Regions from separate parts of the Neorhizobium sp. CSC1952 genome, predicted to be linked through region 2. Evidence: predicted binding sites of a transcription regulator. Region 2 holds the regulator's gene; the other holds the start of a gene.

Region 1 (5,936 bases), 1.2 Mb from region 2:
TCCAATACCTAAGGTCTCGTGCCCTTGACCGTCGTCATCCTCATCGGAATGGCCGTCACCGTCTTCGTGACATCGCTGCTCTCGGGCATCTTCGGCATGGCAGGCGGGCTGATCCTGCTCTGGATCCTGCTCTTCCTCTACCCGGTCGGGACAGCCATCGCCATCCATGGCGTCATCCAGATGGTGTCGAACGGCTCGCGCGCCTGGTTTTCCCGGGCCTATATCGACTACAGGATTCTCGCCATCCTAGGCCTCGGCCTCGTCATTTCGAGCATCGTCCTGCTGATCGTCGACTACCAGCCGGACATTGTCGTGGTGTCGATCGCGATCGGCCTGATGCCGATCCTCGTCTGGCTGCCGGTCTCGAAGCTGCAACTCGACGCGTCCAAGCCTCACCATGCCCTCGTCTGCGGGCTGATCGCGGGCGCGCTGACGGTGGGCGTCGGCGTTTCCGGCCCGACGATCGACATCTTCTTCATCCGCACGATGATGGACCGGCGCAAGGTGATCGCCACCAAGGCTGCGGTGCAGGTGGCCTCGCACGCCACCAAAGTGGTGTTCTACTGGAACGCGGCGACCGCGCTGCCGCCGGCCGACTGGGCCTCCATCCTGATCGCCGCGCCGATCGCCATTCTCGGAGCAAGGGCCGGAAACGACATCCTGCAGAAGATGACGGACGCCAATTTCCGTGCCTGGACGCGCTGGATCGTCACCGGCGTCGGCGCCGTTTATTTCACGCAGGCATGCTGAAGCTGATTTGACGAAGTCCGCCAGAGAGCGGGATGCGGCCAAGGGAATGTGTCAGGAAGGTGATCAATTATCCGGTCCTCACCCCTTCGTGACTTTCTCTTGAGGCGGCGGGATGGTTACTTTCCGCCAGCCCGAGCGTTAGCCGTTGATCGCCCTTGATTGCCGCGGGCAATCGTGGATAACAGTTACCCTGATGAAGAGGTCAGCCACCTATGCCGTTTCGTTTCCGCTCCGTAATCCTTCTTGCGGGCCTGCTTTACGCGGGCGTCGCGCTGGCGGGGGAGGTACGGGCGCCAAAGGGCGTGGTCGAACTCTTCACCTCCCAGGGCTGCTCGTCCTGCCCGCCTGCCGATGCGACACTCGGGAACCTGGCGGCGCAGGGTGATGTGGTGGCGCTCTCCTATCACGTGGATTACTGGAACTATCTCGGCTGGACCGACACCCTGAGCTCCAGGGAGAATACCGAGCGGCAGTACGGCTACGCCAAGACGCTCGGCCGCAGCGGCGTCTACACGCCGCAGGCGATCATCAACGGCCGCGATCATGTGAAGGGAACGGATATTTCCGTCATCAACAGCAAGATCATGGAACTCGGCGCGGCAGGCAAGGGACTGATCGTGCCGGTAACTGCGGCCATGCGCGGCGACCAGATCGAGATCGAGATCGGCGCCGGCAAGGGGCAGGCGGACGTCGTGGTCGCCTATTTCACCAAGCACCAGCAGGTGGAGGTGACCAAGGGCGAGAACAGCGGCAAGAACATGGAATACTGGCACGCCGTCTATGACGTGCAGTCCGTCGGCACGTGGGACGGCCAGAGCATGAAGCTGACCCTGCCGGGCAAGCTGATGGGCAAATCCAAGAAGGATGGCTGCGCGATCCTGCTGCAGGCCTCCGGTCCCGGCGGCGAGCCGGCCGCGATCCTCGGCGCCACGATCCTGATGGCCGGGCGCAAGAAATACTGATCCAAGCCCCTGCGCGGGGCCGTCTCGTTCTTCGGGTTCAGGTGAGGTGTCGGCGGCCCGATCCAGAAACATTGGGGGGCTGGGGGTAAGGGTCAATGTACCAGACCGGGCCATATGGCGCGAGAACCGCGCCAACCAACGCAAGCAATCTCGCTTCGAAATCGGGCACTGTTTTGTTCGAAATGGGGCAAGAATAAAAACGTGCGGCCCGTCCACAGGGGAGGCGCCGGGGTTGCTTTTTCGCGACTCTCGGGCACACTGTCACACCTCTGACATTTGACGAGTTGGGAGCCTTGATGACCGATCAGCCGGAATTGCCGGGGGGCGAAAGACCCCGGGACACAGCCGTCGTCGTCAACCTCAGTGAATATCGGCAGAGCCGCGATCCCGTTCCGGTAACCTTCCACCGGCGCGAACTCGACGCGATTCTCAGAATCTACGGCCGGATGGTCGGCGAAGGGGAGTGGAAGGATTACGCGATCGACCACCTCAAGGACCGGGCGGTGTTTTCCGTCTTCAAGCGGTCGGGCGAAATGCCGCTCTTCCGGATCGAGAAGAATCCGAAGCTCGCCAACAAGCAGGGGGCCTATAGCGTGCTCAACACGCACGGCACGATCCTCAAGCGCGGCCATGAGCTGCCGCAGGTGCTCAAGGTCTTCGACAAGGTGTTGAAACTGATCGACTGATCGACCTCACCTTTGGATTGATCGCACCCGTATCCCGACCGCCTTTCGGGCAGCTCGCTTTATTCGGCAAACAGCGAGCCGGGATAGGTGTTCGGATCGGGGCTCGTGGCGGTGCCCTCGCCGAGGCTGATCTGCATCAGGACCGTGTCCAGCCATTTTCCGTGCTTGAAGCCGGTGCCTTTCAGCGTGCCGGTCATCTCGAAGCCGAGGCTTCGATGAAGCGAGACGGAAGCGGCGCTCGCGCCGCCGATGACCGCGATCATCTGCCGGAAGCCGAGCGCTTCGCAGCGGACGAGCAATTCCTTCAAAAGCGCCTTTCCGACGCCTCGGCCGCGCGCTTCCGGTGCGAGGTAGATCGAATCCTCGACCAGCCAGCGATAGGCGGGACGGGTGCGGAATGCAGAGGCATAGGCATAGCCGAGGAACGCGCCGCCTTCGCCCTCGGCGGCGATATAGGGATAGCCCTTGCTCCTGATCCCCTCGAACCGGCTCGTCATCTCCGCCTGGTCCGGCGGGGTGATCTCGTAGCTCGCGGTGCCGTTCAGCACGCTGTCGCGGTAGATTTCAGTAATGGCGGGAAGATCGGCTGGGCTGGCGTCGCGGAGGTGGAAGGTCATCGGGAAAGGGCGGTTGGTTGGGGCAGGTCGCTGGTGAGAACGGCCGAGCCTATGCCGCGTTTCGGCGGCAGGCAACAAAAAAGGCGGCCCGAAAGCCGCCTTCTTCGTATTCATTGTCCTGTGCCGTTATTCGTTGCGATTGCCGAGGAACTGCAGCAGGAACATGAAGAGGTTGATGAAGTCGAGGTAGAGCGTCAGAGCGCCCATGATCGCCTTGCGGCCCATGACGGCCACGTCGTCGCCATCGAAGTACATTTCCTTGATCTTCTGCGTGTCGTAGGCGGTGAGGCCTGCGAAGATCAGCACGCCGATCACGGAGATGGCGAAGCCGAGGGCAGACGAAGCCAGGAAGATGTTGACGATGGACGCGATGATCAGGCCGAAGAGGCCCATGATCAGGAACGAACCCATCGCGGACAGGTCCTTCTTGGTCGTGTAGCCATAGAGCGACAGCGCGCCGAAGGAGGCGGCCGTGACGAAGAAGGTCTGCACGATGCTCTGGCCGGTGAAGACCAGGAAGATCGAGGACAGCGACAGGCCCATCAGGGCTGCATAGATCCAGAAGGTCGTCTGCGCGGCGGCGACGCTCATCGAGTTGATGCGGAAGCTCAGGAAGAAGACCATCGCCAGCGGAGCCAGCATGACCACCCACTTGAGCGGGCTGGCATACAGCATCTGGCCGAAAGCCGTAAGCTGGCCGTCGGCAACCGCCATCTGCCATGTCAGGAAGGCCGCAACGCCGGTGATCGCAAGCCCGAGTGCCATCAGGTTGTAAACCTTCAGCATATAGGTACGGAGGCCTTCGTCGATCATCGCACCGGATTGCGCGCGAGTCTGCGCCATCCGATTCTGGTAGTTGTTGAAGTCAGCCATTGTTTCCTCTTTAAGCTCCGAAGTTAGTCACGGTGTCGGGCCCCCTTTGTCAGACCCAGGCGCCGCTGCGGAGCTTCAGCAAGCCTGCCGTCAAATATGATGCGAGATTGCTTCACATACAAGGGTGTCGCCAGCGAAAAACGCAAGCCGCAGGCGCGATTTAGCAACCTATGGGACGTTCATGCGGGATTTTGTCCCGAGAGTTGGCGGAAAACGCCACCTACGGGCGAGTCACAGTTCGCGGAGCACCGGCGCGGCCTTCTGGCCGAGGATCCGCCAGGTGCCGGCAAGACCGATCCCGACGGTCAGCACCAGCGAAACGGCGAGGGTGAGGAGTGCAACGTCCGGCAGGAAGGCGGACGGCATCCGCATGATCCGGCTGACCACGAACCAGGCGGAGACGCCGCCCGCGAGAAGGGCGAAGACGGCGGTCGCCGCACCGAGGATCATGTATTCGTAGGAGAAGGCGCGCATCAGCATCCGTCTCGTGCCGCCGAGGGTCTTGAGGATGACGGCGTCGTGGGTGCGGGCGCGGTTGCCGGCGGCGAGCGCGCCGGCGAGGACGAGGACGGAGGCGATGAGCGCTACGGCCGCCGCGGCACGGATCGCCGTCGCGAGCTGGCCGACGAGCTGGTCGACGATGTCGATCGCATCCTTCACCCGCACGCTGGTGATGGTCGGATAGGCGTTGGTGACCGCGCGCAGGATGGAGGCCTCCTCCTGGGCGGTGGCGGAAGGATCGGTCAGCGTGGCGAGCCAGGCATGCGGCGCGCCGCGGAAGGTATTGGGCGAAAAGACCATCACGAAATTGATGGAGAGCGATTCCCACTCGACATTGCGGAAATTGGCGATGCGGGCGGTGATGTTGCGGCCGAGCACGTTGACGGTGACCGTATCGCCGAGCTTCAGGCCGAGCTCGCCGGCCTCTTCCGCCGAGAAGGAGACGAGCGGCTCGCCGGAATAGTCGGCCGGCCACCATTCGCCCGCCGTCAGCGTCGAATTTTCCGGCAGCGTCTCCTCGTAGGTGATGCCGCGATCGCCGCGCAGGACCCAGCGGCCGGCAGGCGGCACGTTCATCTGCGTCACGTCCTCGCCGTTGAAGGCGAGAATCCGGCCGCGCAACATGGGTACCTGAGTGACGGTTCCCTCGGGCGCCTGCTGCTTCAGGACGTCCAGGAAGCCTTCGCGCTCCGATCCCTGGATGTCCACGAAGAAGAAGTTCGGCGCCTGCTCGGCGATCCGGCCGGTGAGCTGCCGGCGCATGTTGCCGTCGATCAGCGCCAGGGTCACCAGCAGGGCGAGGCCAAGGCCGAGCGAAAGCACGACGGAGGGGGTGAGGGCGCCCGGCCGATGGATATTGCCGATCGCCAGCCGCAGTGCGGGCGAGTTGACCCGCGGGCTTCTTCTCGCCAGCGCGGCGATGAGAGCGGCGACGAGCCGCAGCAGGACGAAAGCACCCGCAACCGCCGCCAGGAAGACCGACGCGACGAAGCGATCCTCGGCGGCGGCGATCGAAAGGGCGGCGAGAGCGGCAAGCGCCACGCCTGCGGCGAGAAGATAGGGCCAGGACGGCAGGCGGGCATCGTCGAACGACTGCTCGCGGAAGAGCGCCGTCGCCGGCACTTCGCGCGCGTGGCCGAGCGGCAGGATCGCGAAGGCGAAGGTGATCAGGAGGCCGAAGAGTGCGGCGAGCATCAGCGCCGACGGATAGAAGGTCACTTCCTTCGGAACCGGCAGGACGCCTTCCAGGAACTGCAGCGCCACGAAGGGCGCGACCGCGCCGACGACGAGGCCGATGACGATCCCCACGGCGGCGAGCACCATGATCTGGATGAGATAGATCAGGGTGACGACCGAAGCCGGAGCGCCGAGACATTTGAAGGTGGCGATCGTGGTGCGCTTGGCATCGAGAAACGCCCGCACGGCATTCGCCACGCCGACGCCGCCGACGATGAGCGCCGTCAGGCCGACCAGGGTCAGGAACTGCGAGAACCGATCGACGTTTTCGGTGAGCGAGGGAGCAGCGCGGTCGCTGGTGCGGATCGACC
Region 2 (12,061 bases):
GTCGAGATCCGCACCCATCTGCCGGAAGGCAAGGTGGAGGTGCTGGGCGATCGCGACGAACTCGTCCAGGTTTTCGAGAACCTGATCGAAAATGCCTGCAAGTACGGACAGGAAGGCAAAGTCGTCGACGTTTACCTCAGGAACGGCGCTTCCGAACCGGTGGAAGTCGCTGTCGTCGACCACGGGCCGGGCATTCCGGCCGAACATGTTCCGCGGCTGACCGAGCGCTTCTACCGCGTCAGCGTGGCCGACAGCCGCTCCAAGAAGGGCACGGGTCTGGGCCTTGCGATCGTCAAGCATATCCTGACCCGCCACAGGGCCCGCCTGATCGTGAAGTCGGAAGTCGGCAAGGGAAGCGAGTTCACCGTGCGGTTTTGACATAAAGCCATGCCGCTGCAAGGCTGTGCAGCGATTTTATGTAGTAATAACAATCATTTGATGTGTCACAAATGTTTCATCGAAGTGACATAAAACGAAGAGGCTACAACGGCTAAGACAAGCGGGCTGAGCGCCGGCGAGAGCGAGAGCCGGCGACGTTCGCATTCACACAAGCCCATGACGGGAGAGACCTCATGAACATCTTGAAACTTTCTGCAGCAGCCCTCGTGGCCTCCGTTGCGTTTGCCGGTGCTGCCGCTGCGCGCGACCAGGTCCAGGTTGCCGGTTCCTCCACCGTTCTTCCCTACGCGAAGATCGTTGCCGAAACTTTTGCCGAGACCTTCCCGAACTTCAAGGCTCCGGTCGTTGAATCCGGCGGCACGGGCGGTGGTCTGAAGGCATTCTGCTCCGGCGTCGGCGAAGGCACCATCGACGTCGCCAACGCTTCGCGCCCCATCAACAAGAGCGAGCTGGAAGCCTGCAAGGCCGCCGGCGTCACCGATATCCAGGAAATCCGCATCGGCTACGACGGTATCGTTTTCGCGGCCGACTCCAGCAATGGCGACATGAAGATCGAGCCGAAGGACCTCTACAAGGCTCTTGCCGCTGAAGTCGTTGTGGACGGCAAGCTCGTCGCCAACCCGTACAAGAACTGGTCCGAGATCAACCCGACCCTGCCGAAAGGCCCGATCGCCGCCTACATTCCGGGCTCCAAGCACGGCACCCGCGAAGTCTTCGAAGAGAAGATCATGTCCGAAGGCTGCAAGGAAGCCGGCGCCGCCGACGTCATCAAGGGCCTCGTTTCGGATGCCAAGCAGGCTGCGGCCAAATGCATCGCCGTTCGCAAGGATGGCGTGTCGGTCGACATCGACGGCGACTATACCGAGACGCTCGCCCGCATCGCGGCCAACAAGACCGGCGTCGGCGTTTTCGGTCTGGCCTTCTATGAAAACAACATGGACAAGCTGAAGGTCGCGACCGTCAAGGACATCGTTCCGTCGACGGAAACCATCTCTTCCGGCCAGTATCCGGTTTCCCGCCCGCTCTTCTTCTACGTGAAGAAGGCTCACCTCGGCGTCATCCCGGGCCTCAAGGAATATGTGGAATTCTTCGTCTCCGACGACATGGTCGGCCCCGAGGGCCCGCTTGCCGAATACGGCCTCGTCGCTGCTCCGGACGACCAGCGTGAGCAGGTCCGCAAGGACTTCGAAGCCGGCAAGACCATGTAATGAAATGATCGGCGCCGCCCTCTGGCGGCGCCGATTTTCCTTGATCGGGCTGTTCATCGCAGCTCGAGGCGCCGCAGGAAAAGCGGCGGTCGACGCGCACGGCGCGGACGCGGATGCGATCGGTTCCGATGAGCGGAGCTGGGCGGTATGGGTTGCCGCCATCGGCGGTAGGCCGGGGGATTCTGATGAGTACATCATTGATATTATTGATTGTGGCGTTGATCGGCATTGCCGGATACGTTGCCGGCGCGCGGCGCGCCATGGCGCTTGCCGGCGGACTGTCGTCCAAACTGCATTCCCGACCGGGATATTACGGGTCGTTCATCGCCCTGTGGGCGATCGTTCCCGCCTTGCTGATCCTTGCGGTTTGGCTTGTCGCCAGCCCGATCTACATCAATTCTTCCGTTCGTTCGGGCTTCCCCGAAGAGGTGAAGGCTCTCTCCGAGGCCGAGCAGGGGCTGAACTTCGGCATGGTGAGCTCGCTTGCGCGCGGCATGAACGTGCTGTCGCTGGAAGAGATCGAGCGGGTGGGCAGCAATCCGGCCGAGCTGCGCGCCGCGCTCGGCGCCAAGGGCGTGCCGCTCGCGGGTGAGCCGCAGCCCTTCATGGTCGAGGCCGCCGGCGAGCTGAACACCATGACCGCGTTGAGCCGGACGGCGATGACGATCGTGGTGCTCGCCGCGTCGCTGGCCGGTGCGCTGCTCGCGTTCCGCCAGATCGCTCCCCGTTTCCGCGCCCGCAACCGGGTCGAGAAGGTCATCCTGGCCAGTCTCGTCGTCGCGTCGTCCATCGCGATCCTCACGACGATCGGCATCGTCCTGTCGATGCTGACGGAAGCGGGACACTTCTTTGCACGCGTGCCCGCCTGGGAATTCTTCTTCGGCACCGTCTGGGATCCGCGCTTCGCGGCCGCCGGCGCGACCGACTCGGAAGGCCAGTTCGGCCTGATCCCGCTGCTTCTCGGCACGCTCTATATCGGCCTGGTGGCGATGCTCGTCGCGGTCCCGGTCGGTCTTTTCTCGGCCATCTACATGTCCGAGTATGCCTCGCCGAAGGTGCGTTCGATCGCCAAGCCGCTGCTTGAAGTCCTTGCCGGCATCCCGACCATCGTCTACGGCTTTTTCGCCCTGACTGTTGTCGGTCCCTTCCTGCGCGATCTCTCCTCGCAGGTGAATGGCCTGCTGACCGGCGACTACATGAACTTCATCCAGGCGCAAAGCGTGCTGACGGCCGGTTTCGTCATGGGCATCATGCTGATCCCTTACGTTTCCTCGCTGTCCGACGACATCATCACCGCCGTGCCTCGCGCCCTGCGCGACGGTTCGCTCGGTCTCGGCGCGACCCGCTCCGAAACCGTCAAGCGCGTGACGTTGCCCGCAGCGCTTCCGGGCATCGTCGGCGCCATCCTGATGACCGCTTCCCGCGCCATCGGCGAGACCATGATCGTCGTGCTGGCCGCCGGCGTCGCCGCCCGCATCCAGTTCGATCCCTTCGAGCCGATGACGACGGTGACGGTCAAGATCGTCAGCCAGCTGACGGGCGACCTCGAGTTCACCTCGCCGCAGACCCTGGTGGCCTTCGCGCTCGGCATCACGCTCTTCGCGATCACGCTTTGCCTCAACATCTATGCACTCTACATCGTGCGCAAATATCGGGAGCAGTACGAATGACCGATGCACTTTCTCCCGCAGCAGGCATCCCCAAGGCCAAGCCCGCCCGTCGCGATATCGGCATCAAGCGCCGTTACGCCGCCGAACGCCGCTTCCGCGCCTATGGCATAGCCGCCCTGTCCTTCGGCATCATCTTCCTGCTGATCCTCATCTGGTCGGTCGTCTCCAAGGGCTATACCGCCTTCCAGCAGACGATGATCACCGTGCCGGTCGAGTTCTCCGAGCAGGTCATCGACCCGCAGAACGAGCGGGCCACCGATCCGCAGAAGTTGATGACGGCGAACTACCCGATCCTCGCCCGCAACGCGGTTGCCAAGGTGCTCGGCGTGGCCGAGAACGACCGTGCCGGGCTGCGCGCCGTCAACCAGATGATCTCGGATGGCGTCCGCACCCAGCTTCGCGACATGGTCGTCGCCAATCCGTCGCTGATCGGCACGACGCAGACCGTCTCGCTGCTGGCCGCAGGCGATCTCGACTCCGCCTTCAAGGGCCAGATCGATCTTTCGGTTCCCGAGACCAACCGCAAGGTTTCCGACCGCCAGGTGGGCTGGATGAACCAGCTTGCCGAAAGCGGCGCGCTGGCGAAGCACTTCAATACCGGCATTTTCGTCAATGGCGCGTCGAGCCGTCCGGAGGCCGCCGGCGTCGGTGTCGCCCTCATCGGTTCGTTCTACATGATGCTGATCGTGCTGGTCCTGTCGCTGCCGATCGGCGTCGCCGCCTCGATCTATCTCGAGGAATTCGCCCCGAAGAACAGGTTCACCGACCTGATCGAGGTGAACATCAACAACCTCGCTGCCGTCCCCTCGATCGTCTACGGTCTTCTCGGGCTTGCCGTCTTCGTCAACTTCGCCGGCCTGCCGCGCTCCGCTTCCCTGGTGGGTGGCCTGGTTCTGACCCTGATGACGCTGCCGACGATCATCATCGCCACGCGCGCGGCGCTGAAGGCGGTGCCGCCATCGATCCGCGCGGCCGCCCTCGGCCTCGGCGCCTCCAAGATGCAGACGATCTTCCATCACGTCCTGCCGCTTGCCATGCCGGGCATCCTGACCGGGACCATCATCGGTCTCGCCCACGCGCTCGGCGAAACCGCACCGCTGCTTTTGATCGGCATGGTCGCCTTCGTGGCCAACTATCCGACCACGCCGCTCGATCCCTCGACGGCGCTGCCGGTGCAGATCTACATGTGGGCGAACGAAGCCGAGCGCGCGTTCGTCGAGCGTACCTCGGGAGCGATCATCATCCTGCTCCTGTTCCTCATCGTAATGAACGTTGGCGCAATTCTCTTGCGGCGGCGCTTTGAGCGTCGCTGGTAGAAGGAGTAGATACGATGAACATGATGTCGGAAGCAGCAGTTGAAAAGGCGCTGGACCAGAAGATGAGTGATGTTTCGCATAAGATGATCGGCAAGGACGTGTCCGTGTATTACGGCGAGAAGCGAGCGCTTTTCGACGTGAACCTCAACGTCCGCGAAAACACCGTGACGGCTCTTATCGGTCCCTCTGGCTGCGGCAAGTCCACCTTCCTGCGCTGCCTCAACCGCATGAACGACACGATCGAGAATTGCCGCGTCACCGGCAAGATCACCCTCGATACGGACGATATCTACGATCCGCAGATCGATGTCGTCGAACTGCGCGCCCGCGTCGGCATGGTCTTCCAGAAGCCGAACCCGTTCCCGAAGTCGATCTACGAGAACATCGCCTACGGCCCGCGCATCCACGGGCTGGCCAGGAACAAAGCCGACATGGACCAGATCGTCGAGGCGAGCCTCCAGCGCGCCGGCCTGTGGACGGAAGTCAAGGACCGCCTGCATGAATCCGGCACCGGCCTTTCGGGCGGCCAGCAGCAGCGCCTCTGCATCGCCCGCGCGGTCGCCGTATCGCCGGAAGTCATCCTCATGGACGAACCCTGCTCGGCGCTCGACCCGATCGCGACCGCCAAGGTCGAGGAGCTCATCCACGAGCTGCGCGCCAACTACACGATCGTCATCGTGACGCACTCGATGCAGCAGGCCGCCCGTGTGTCCCAGCGCACCGCCATGTTCCACCTCGGCCAGCTGGTCGAGGAGAACGACACGGACAAGATGTTCACCAACCCGGACGACCAGCGCACCCAGGATTACATCATGGGCCGTTTCGGCTGATCGGCCGGCTGTGCCGCCTGACATCAATTTCGAGGATTAGAAGATGGCATCGACCCATATCCTGTCGGCCTACGACGACGAACTGAAATATCTGAGCCGCCGCATTTCCGAAATGGGCGGTCTTGCCGAGCAGATGTGCTCGGACGCCGTACGCGCGCTTGTGAATTCCGACTCGGCGCTTGCCCAGAAGGTCATCTCCGACGACGTGATCCTGGATCACGCCGAGCGCGAGATCCAGGACAAGGCGATCGTCACGATCGCCAAGCGCCAGCCGATGGCGTCCGACCTGCGCGAGATCGTCGGCACCTTGCGCATCGCCGGCGATCTGGAACGCGTCGGCGATCTCGGCAAGAACACCGCCAAGCGGGTCATCGCGGTTCAGGGCACCGGCGTGCCGCGCAAGCTTGCCCGCGGCATCGAGCACCTTTCCGATCTCGCGCTCGTGCAGCTCAAGGAAGTGCTCGACGTCTATGCGAGCCGGTCCGCCGAGAAGGCGGAAGCGATCCGCATCCGCGACGAGGAAATCGACGCGATGTACACGTCCCTGTTCCGCGAGCTCCTCACCTACATGATGGAGGATCCGCGCAATATCACCACCTGCACGCATCTGCTGTTCTGCGCCAAGAACATCGAGCGGATCGGCGACCACGCCACCAACATCGCCGAGACGATCTACTACATGACGACGGGTGCCCAGCCGGAAGGCGAGCGTCCGAAGGACGATACGTCGAACACGCTCGGCGCCGTTACCGAGTAAAAACGGCACCGAATGACGGAATGCTGACGGAGCAGGGTGAGAATGCTGCCAAAAATCGCTGTCGTGGAGGATGAGGAAGCGCTGAGCGTGCTTCTTCGCTACAATCTCGAAGCCGAAGGTTATGACGTCGAGACGATCCTGCGGGGGGACGAGGCCGAGATAAGGCTTCAGGAGCGCACGCCGGATCTTCTGATCCTCGACTGGATGCTGCCCGGCGTTTCCGGCATCGAACTCTGCCGGCGCCTGCGCATGCGCCCGGAAACCGAGCGCCTGCCGATCATCATGCTGACGGCCCGCGGCGAGGAGAGCGAGCGTGTCCGCGGCCTGGCCACGGGTGCGGACGACTATGTGGTCAAGCCCTTCTCGACGCCGGAGCTTATGGCCCGCGTCAAGGCGATGCTGCGGCGGGCGCGCCCGGAAGTGCTCTCCAGCGTTCTGCGCTGCGGCGACATCGAGCTCGACCGCGAGACCCACCGCGTGCATCGCAAGAGCCGTGAGGTCCGCCTCGGCCCGACGGAATTCCGCCTGCTGGAGTTCCTGATGGCATCGCCCGGCCGCGTCTTCTCCCGTTCGCAGCTCCTGGACGGCGTCTGGGGCCACGACATCTACGTGGACGAGCGCACAGTCGACGTGCATGTGGGGCGCCTGCGCAAGGCGTTGAATTTCTCCAACATGCAGGATGTCATCCGCACCGTCCGCGGTGCGGGTTATTCGATGGAATCCTGATCGCTGGAAGAGGCGCGCGTCATCGCGCCTCAGCCTCCTGCCATTCCGGCAGCGGAAACAGCCGGTCGTAGGCCCAGTTGAAGGCGAAGGCATAGAAGACGTAGAAGACGGCAAAAGCCACGTCCATGACCAGCGCTTCCCACAGGCTGATATCGAGATACCAGGCGACGAAGGGCAGAAGCACGATCAGCAGGCCTACCTCGAAAAGGATGGCATGGCCGACGCGGATTGCCGGCGTTTTCTGCGTGCCGCCGGTCAGCCGCCGCATCAGATGGTCGAAACCGAGATTGTAGAGATAGTTCCAGCCGGTCGCGATCGTCGCACCGCCGATTGCGATGACGCCGATGTCGGAGAGCGGTTTGCCGAAGGCAAGCGCCCCGAGCGGCGTGACGATGAGAAGCGCGATGACTTCGAAGCTGATGGCGTGGCGGATACGGTCGCGGGTCGAGCGCATGATATTCCCCGGTGGGTTCGTTCCGGGTCGTCCCGGAGTTTTGGCCCGATATTGGGGGAGGTCGTCCTCGCATCCTTGAGATAGGTGCTTTCGCACTGCTCGGCAAGCCGCGGCAGGGCATAGCTGCCATGCACACGAAAAAAGCGGGCCTCGAAGCCCGCTTCAGCTTGATGACAAATCTTGCGTCTCGCTCGGCGTCATCCTCGGCCTTGTGCCGAGGATCTGTAAACATCGATGGTTTGCAGATGCTCGGGACAGGCCTGAGCAAGACGATCAGAGATTTTCGAACCTTTGTCGGCAGTCTGAAGCGATCTCGAAGCCCGCTTTCAATTCATTCTCGTGCCGCGTTCGTGTCAGGCCCGGGCACTCGCCCTGCGGCGGTCGTGAACCGGCTGATAGGCAAGCCGCGTGTGATAGCCGCAATAGGGCGAATTGTCCGGGGAGTCGCAGCCGCAGAAGTGGAAATCTTCCTTGAGCGGATCGCCGACCGGCCACTTGCAGGTGCGCTCGGTGAGTTCCGTCAGGGCGAGGCGACGGGAGATCGGCACCACCACATTGGCGGCCGGACGATATTCCATCTCCTCGAAAGCCTCGACTTCGATCTCTTCCTTGAGAAGAGTTGCGCCGACCGCGCGGGCGACGGTCCGGGTGGCGACGCGCGACGCATAGTTCGGAGCCCGGGGCGCCGATGTGGTCCGCTTGGCGGCCGAACGGCCCGTGGCCACCGTGCCGCCGGCTTTCGCCCGGCCCGGCAGGCTGAGGCGGTGCACCTTGCCGATCACGGCATTGCGGCTCACGCCTCCGAGCTGTGCGGCGATCTGGCTGGCGCTCAAGCCTTCCGACCACAATCTCTTCAGTTTTTCGACGCGCTCGTCTGTCCAGTTCATGCCCGTTCTCCGCCTTTGGACGTTGCAGGCATGCAGAATCCTTCCACCTTTGCTGCAGACATCATTCCGCAACACCCACTACATCTATGCTTGAGGTGACTAGTTCCGCCGCATGCAGTCTAGTAATTGACGATTAACCTAGTGTGAGGCTGACTCCGTGGCAAGAGTCGGGAGAATCTGCAGGAATCGATTTCTTGGTTTTCCCCAACTTGCTGTTGGAGAGAGTCATTTTTGTCACATATGCAGGCGCCTGCCTGTTTCTTTAGCAAAGCCGGCTAAGGTGCCGGGCTTTGTTGACATTCGGGCCCTAAACCCCGATAGTGCCCCCGCCGCCCCATTGGGCGGCATTTTTGATTTTTCCGGCCGTTTTGGCCGGTCTTTCGGACTGCCTAGAGGAGTGATGTCGCCATGGCTGAAGCCGCGCTTTTCGACACCTTTGCCCGGGCCCCGTTGCGCTTCGAACGCGGCGAGGGCGTATGGCTCGTGACGGAAAGCGGCGAGCGATATCTCGATTTCGGATCGGGCGTCGCGGTCAACTCGCTCGGCCATGCCCATCCCCATCTCGTCGAGGCGCTGAAGGCTCAGGCCGAGAAGGTCTGGCACACCTCCAATCTCTATGAAGTGCCGGGCCAGGAGACCCTGTCGCGTCGCCTCGCCGAGAAATCCTTCGCGGACAAGGTGTTCTTCACGAATTCCGGTGCGGAGGCGCTGGAATGCGCCATCAAGACGGCCCGCCGGTACCAGTATGTGAAGGGCCATCCGGAACGTTTCCATATCGTGACCTTCGAAGGGGCCTTCCACGGCCGCACGCTTGCGACCATCGCCGCCGGCGGTCAGGCGAAGTATCTGGAAGGCTTCGGGCCGAAGGTCGAAGGGTTCGACCAGGTGCCTTTCGGCGATCTGGAAGCTTTGAAAGCCGTCGTCACGGAAAAGACGGCTGCTATTCTCATCGAGCCGATCCAGGGCGAGGGCGGTATCCGTCCGGTTCCGAAGGAATTCCTGCAGGCGCTGCGCAAGATCTGCGATGACAACGGCCTGCTCCTGGTTTTCGACGAGGTGCAGACGGGCGTCGGCCGCACCGGCAAGCTCTTTGCCTACGAGTGGTCGGGCGTCGCGCCGGATATCATGGCGCTTGCCAAGGGCATCGGCGGCGGTTTCCCGCTCGGCGCCTGCCTCGCGACCGCGGACGCGGCTTCGGGCATGACGGCCGGCACCCATGGCACGACCTATGGCGGCAATCCGCTCGCCGTCGCCGTCGGCAATGCCGTTCTGGACGTGATCCTGGACGACGGGTTTCTTCAGCATGTCCGCGACGTGGCCCTTGTCTTCCGACAGGGTCTCGCAGCGCTCAAGGATCGCTTCCCGAACGTCATCGAGGACGTCCGCGGCGAAGGCCTGTTGCTGGGCGTCAAGGCCAAGGTGCCCGCCGGCGATCTCGTCGTCGCCATGCGCAACGAACATCTGCTGGGCGTCCCGGCCGGCGACAATGTGGTGCGCCTCCTGCCGCCGCTGACCGTCACCGCCGAGGAGGCCCGCGAGGGGCTTGCCCGCCTTGAAAAGGCGGCGGAAAAGCTTTCCTCCGCCGAACTGAAGAAATCCGCCTGAGGGGCAGGAAGAGGGCGCCATTCGATGGTTCCCTCTCGATAGGGAACCGTTAAGATGGCCGCACCGAAGCATTTTCTCGATCTTTCCGCCATGTCCTCGGCGGATCTCAGGACGATCCTCGACGACGCCAAGACGCGCAAGCAGGCGACCAAGGCCGGCACGGCGGAAAAGCCGCTTGCCGGCAAGATGCTGGCGATGATCTTCGAAAAGCCGTCGACGCGTACCCGCGTCTCCTTCGATGTCGGCATGCGCCAGCTCGGCGGCGAGACGCTTTTCCTCTCCGGCACCGAGATGCAGCTCGGCCGCGCCGAAACGATCGGCGATACGGCGAAGGTCCTGTCCCGCTATGTCGATGCGATCATGATCCGCACCACGGACCATGCGCGCCTCGTCGAAATGGCCGAGCATGCGACCGTGCCGGTCATCAACGGCCTGACGGACGACACGCATCCCTGCCAGATCATGGCCGATCTGATGACCTTCGAGGAGCATCGCGGTTCGGTGAAGGGCAAGACCTTCGCCTGGACCGGCGACGGCAACAATGTGCTGCATTCCTTCGTGGAAGGGGCTGCCCGCTTCGGCTACCGCATGAACATGGCGGTGCCGATGGGGTCCGAGCCGCATGACAAGTTCCTGAACTGGGCCCGCAACAACGGCGGCGACATCATGCTCTGCCACGATGCCGAGCGCGCCGTAGACGGTGTCGATCTCGTGGTCACGGATACCTGGGTCTCGATGAACCAGGAGCACAAGGCGCGCGGCCACAACATCTTCCAGCCCTATCAGGTCAACGGGGCGCTGATGAAGCGGGCCAACAAGGATGCGCTGTTCATGCACTGCCTGCCGGCCCATCGCGGCGAGGAAGTCACGGATGAGGTCATCGACGGCCCGCAGTCGGTGGTCTTCGATGAGGCGGAAAACCGCCTGCATGCCCAGAAGTCCATTCTCGCCTGGTGTTTCGGCGCCGTCTGAGGCCTGCCGGCCGCGCCTTGATTTTTAAAGGAGCCGGTCCCATCTACCGGCTTTCAAATGTGCCGCATTCCTCTGGGGACGGCGGCGCTTCAACATACATCGTCGACCTCGTTCCGGCAGGCTCAGCGGTTCCGCTCGGGCCTGCGCATGTGTAAAGGTATCGGCGTGAAGGAGTTAAGTCATGGCCGAAGCGACTGTGGAACTGAACGATCTCGATTTTGCCGGAGACGACCGCGTCGTGCCTTTCCAGGTGGAAGGGCTGGATGTCCGCGGCCGGGCGGTGCAGCTCGGGCCGCTCCTCAATGCCATTCTCGGCCGCCATGAATATCCGGCCCCGGTCGCGCGGCTGCTGGCGGAAGCGATCGTTCTGACGGCTCTGCTCGGCACGTCGCTGAAGTTCGACGGCAAGTTCACGGTCCAGACCAAGGGCGACGGCCCAGTCGACCTGCTGGTTGCGGACTTCTCGACGCCGGATGCGCTGCGCGCCTATGCCCGTTATGACGAGGAAGCGCTGGCCGCTGCCGTCGAAGAGGGCAGGACCTCGCCTCCTGATCTTCTCGGGCGCGGCGTGCTCGCCTTCACCATCGATCAGGGCCGCGGCATGCAGCCCTACCAGGGCATCGTGCCGCTCGACGGGTCTTCGCTCGAAGAGATCGCCGGCGTTTATTTCCGCCAGTCGGAGCAGATCCCGACCAAGGTGCGCCTCGGCGTGGCCGAGCTTTTCGACCGCGATGCCGAAGGCAAGCCGCGTCACAACTGGCGGGCGGGCGGCCTCGTGGCGCAGTTCCTGCCGCAGGCCCCTGAGCGCATGCGCCAGCCGGACCTGCATGGCGGCGACGGCGACGACCGCGAGACGGATATTGCCGACGACGCCTGGACGGAAGCCCGTTCCCTGGTCGAGACCATCGACACGGACGAACTCACCGATCCGCAAGTTGCGATCGAGCGCCTGCTCTTCCGCCTCTTCCATGAACGGGGCGTGCGGGTCTACGAACCGCAGACGGTTCACGACCGCTGCAGTTGCTCGCGCGAGAAGATCAAGAGCGTGCTCGCCGGCTTCACCGCCGAGGAGATCGAGGCGAGCCAGGAAGACGGCCAGATCGCCGTCACCTGCGAATTCTGCTCGACCACCTATCGCTACGAAGCCGCCGAATTCGCGGCCGCATAATTTGCTCTTCCTTCTCCCCGCCGGGGAGAAGGAAGAGCATTCACGGCGCCTTGCACTCGAAATTGGCTC

The links. The regulator PhoB, encoded in region 2, activates phosphate uptake and scavenging genes when phosphate is short. The targets are predictions, from matches to a motif close to TGTCATNNANCTGTCAT.
Region 1: a site for PhoB is predicted at 1,972-1,988, ahead of QTA58_RS11030 (DUF2794 domain-containing protein). Genes of this name have one in related genera too.

The regions. Positions count from the first base shown of each region.
Region 1 covers NZ_CP128416.1:2,244,531-2,250,466, forward strand. The annotation lists gene QTA58_RS11020 (sulfite exporter TauE/SafE family protein) at 25-750, shown strand; gene QTA58_RS11025 (thioredoxin family protein) at 963-1,712, shown strand; gene QTA58_RS11030 (DUF2794 domain-containing protein) at 2,009-2,398, shown strand; gene QTA58_RS11035 (GNAT family N-acetyltransferase) at 2,458-3,015, opposite strand; gene QTA58_RS11040 (Bax inhibitor-1/YccA family protein) at 3,142-3,888, opposite strand; gene QTA58_RS11045 (ABC transporter permease) at 4,120-5,936, opposite strand, start outside.
Region 2 covers NZ_CP128416.1:1,063,097-1,075,157, reverse strand. The annotation lists gene phoR (phosphate regulon sensor histidine kinase PhoR) at 1-378, shown strand, start outside; gene QTA58_RS05565 (substrate-binding domain-containing protein) at 573-1,607, shown strand; gene pstC (phosphate ABC transporter permease subunit PstC) at 1,793-3,277, shown strand; gene pstA (phosphate ABC transporter permease PstA) at 3,274-4,593, shown strand; gene pstB (phosphate ABC transporter ATP-binding protein PstB) at 4,608-5,423, shown strand; gene phoU (phosphate signaling complex protein PhoU) at 5,467-6,180, shown strand; gene phoB (phosphate regulon transcriptional regulator PhoB) at 6,223-6,906, shown strand; gene QTA58_RS05535 (PACE efflux transporter) at 6,926-7,360, opposite strand; gene QTA58_RS05530 (GcrA family cell cycle regulator) at 7,714-8,247, opposite strand; gene QTA58_RS05525 (aspartate aminotransferase family protein) at 8,656-9,852, shown strand; gene argF (ornithine carbamoyltransferase) at 9,907-10,824, shown strand; gene QTA58_RS05515 (Hsp33 family molecular chaperone) at 11,006-11,992, shown strand; gene QTA58_RS05510 (tannase/feruloyl esterase family alpha/beta hydrolase) at 12,033-12,061, opposite strand, start outside.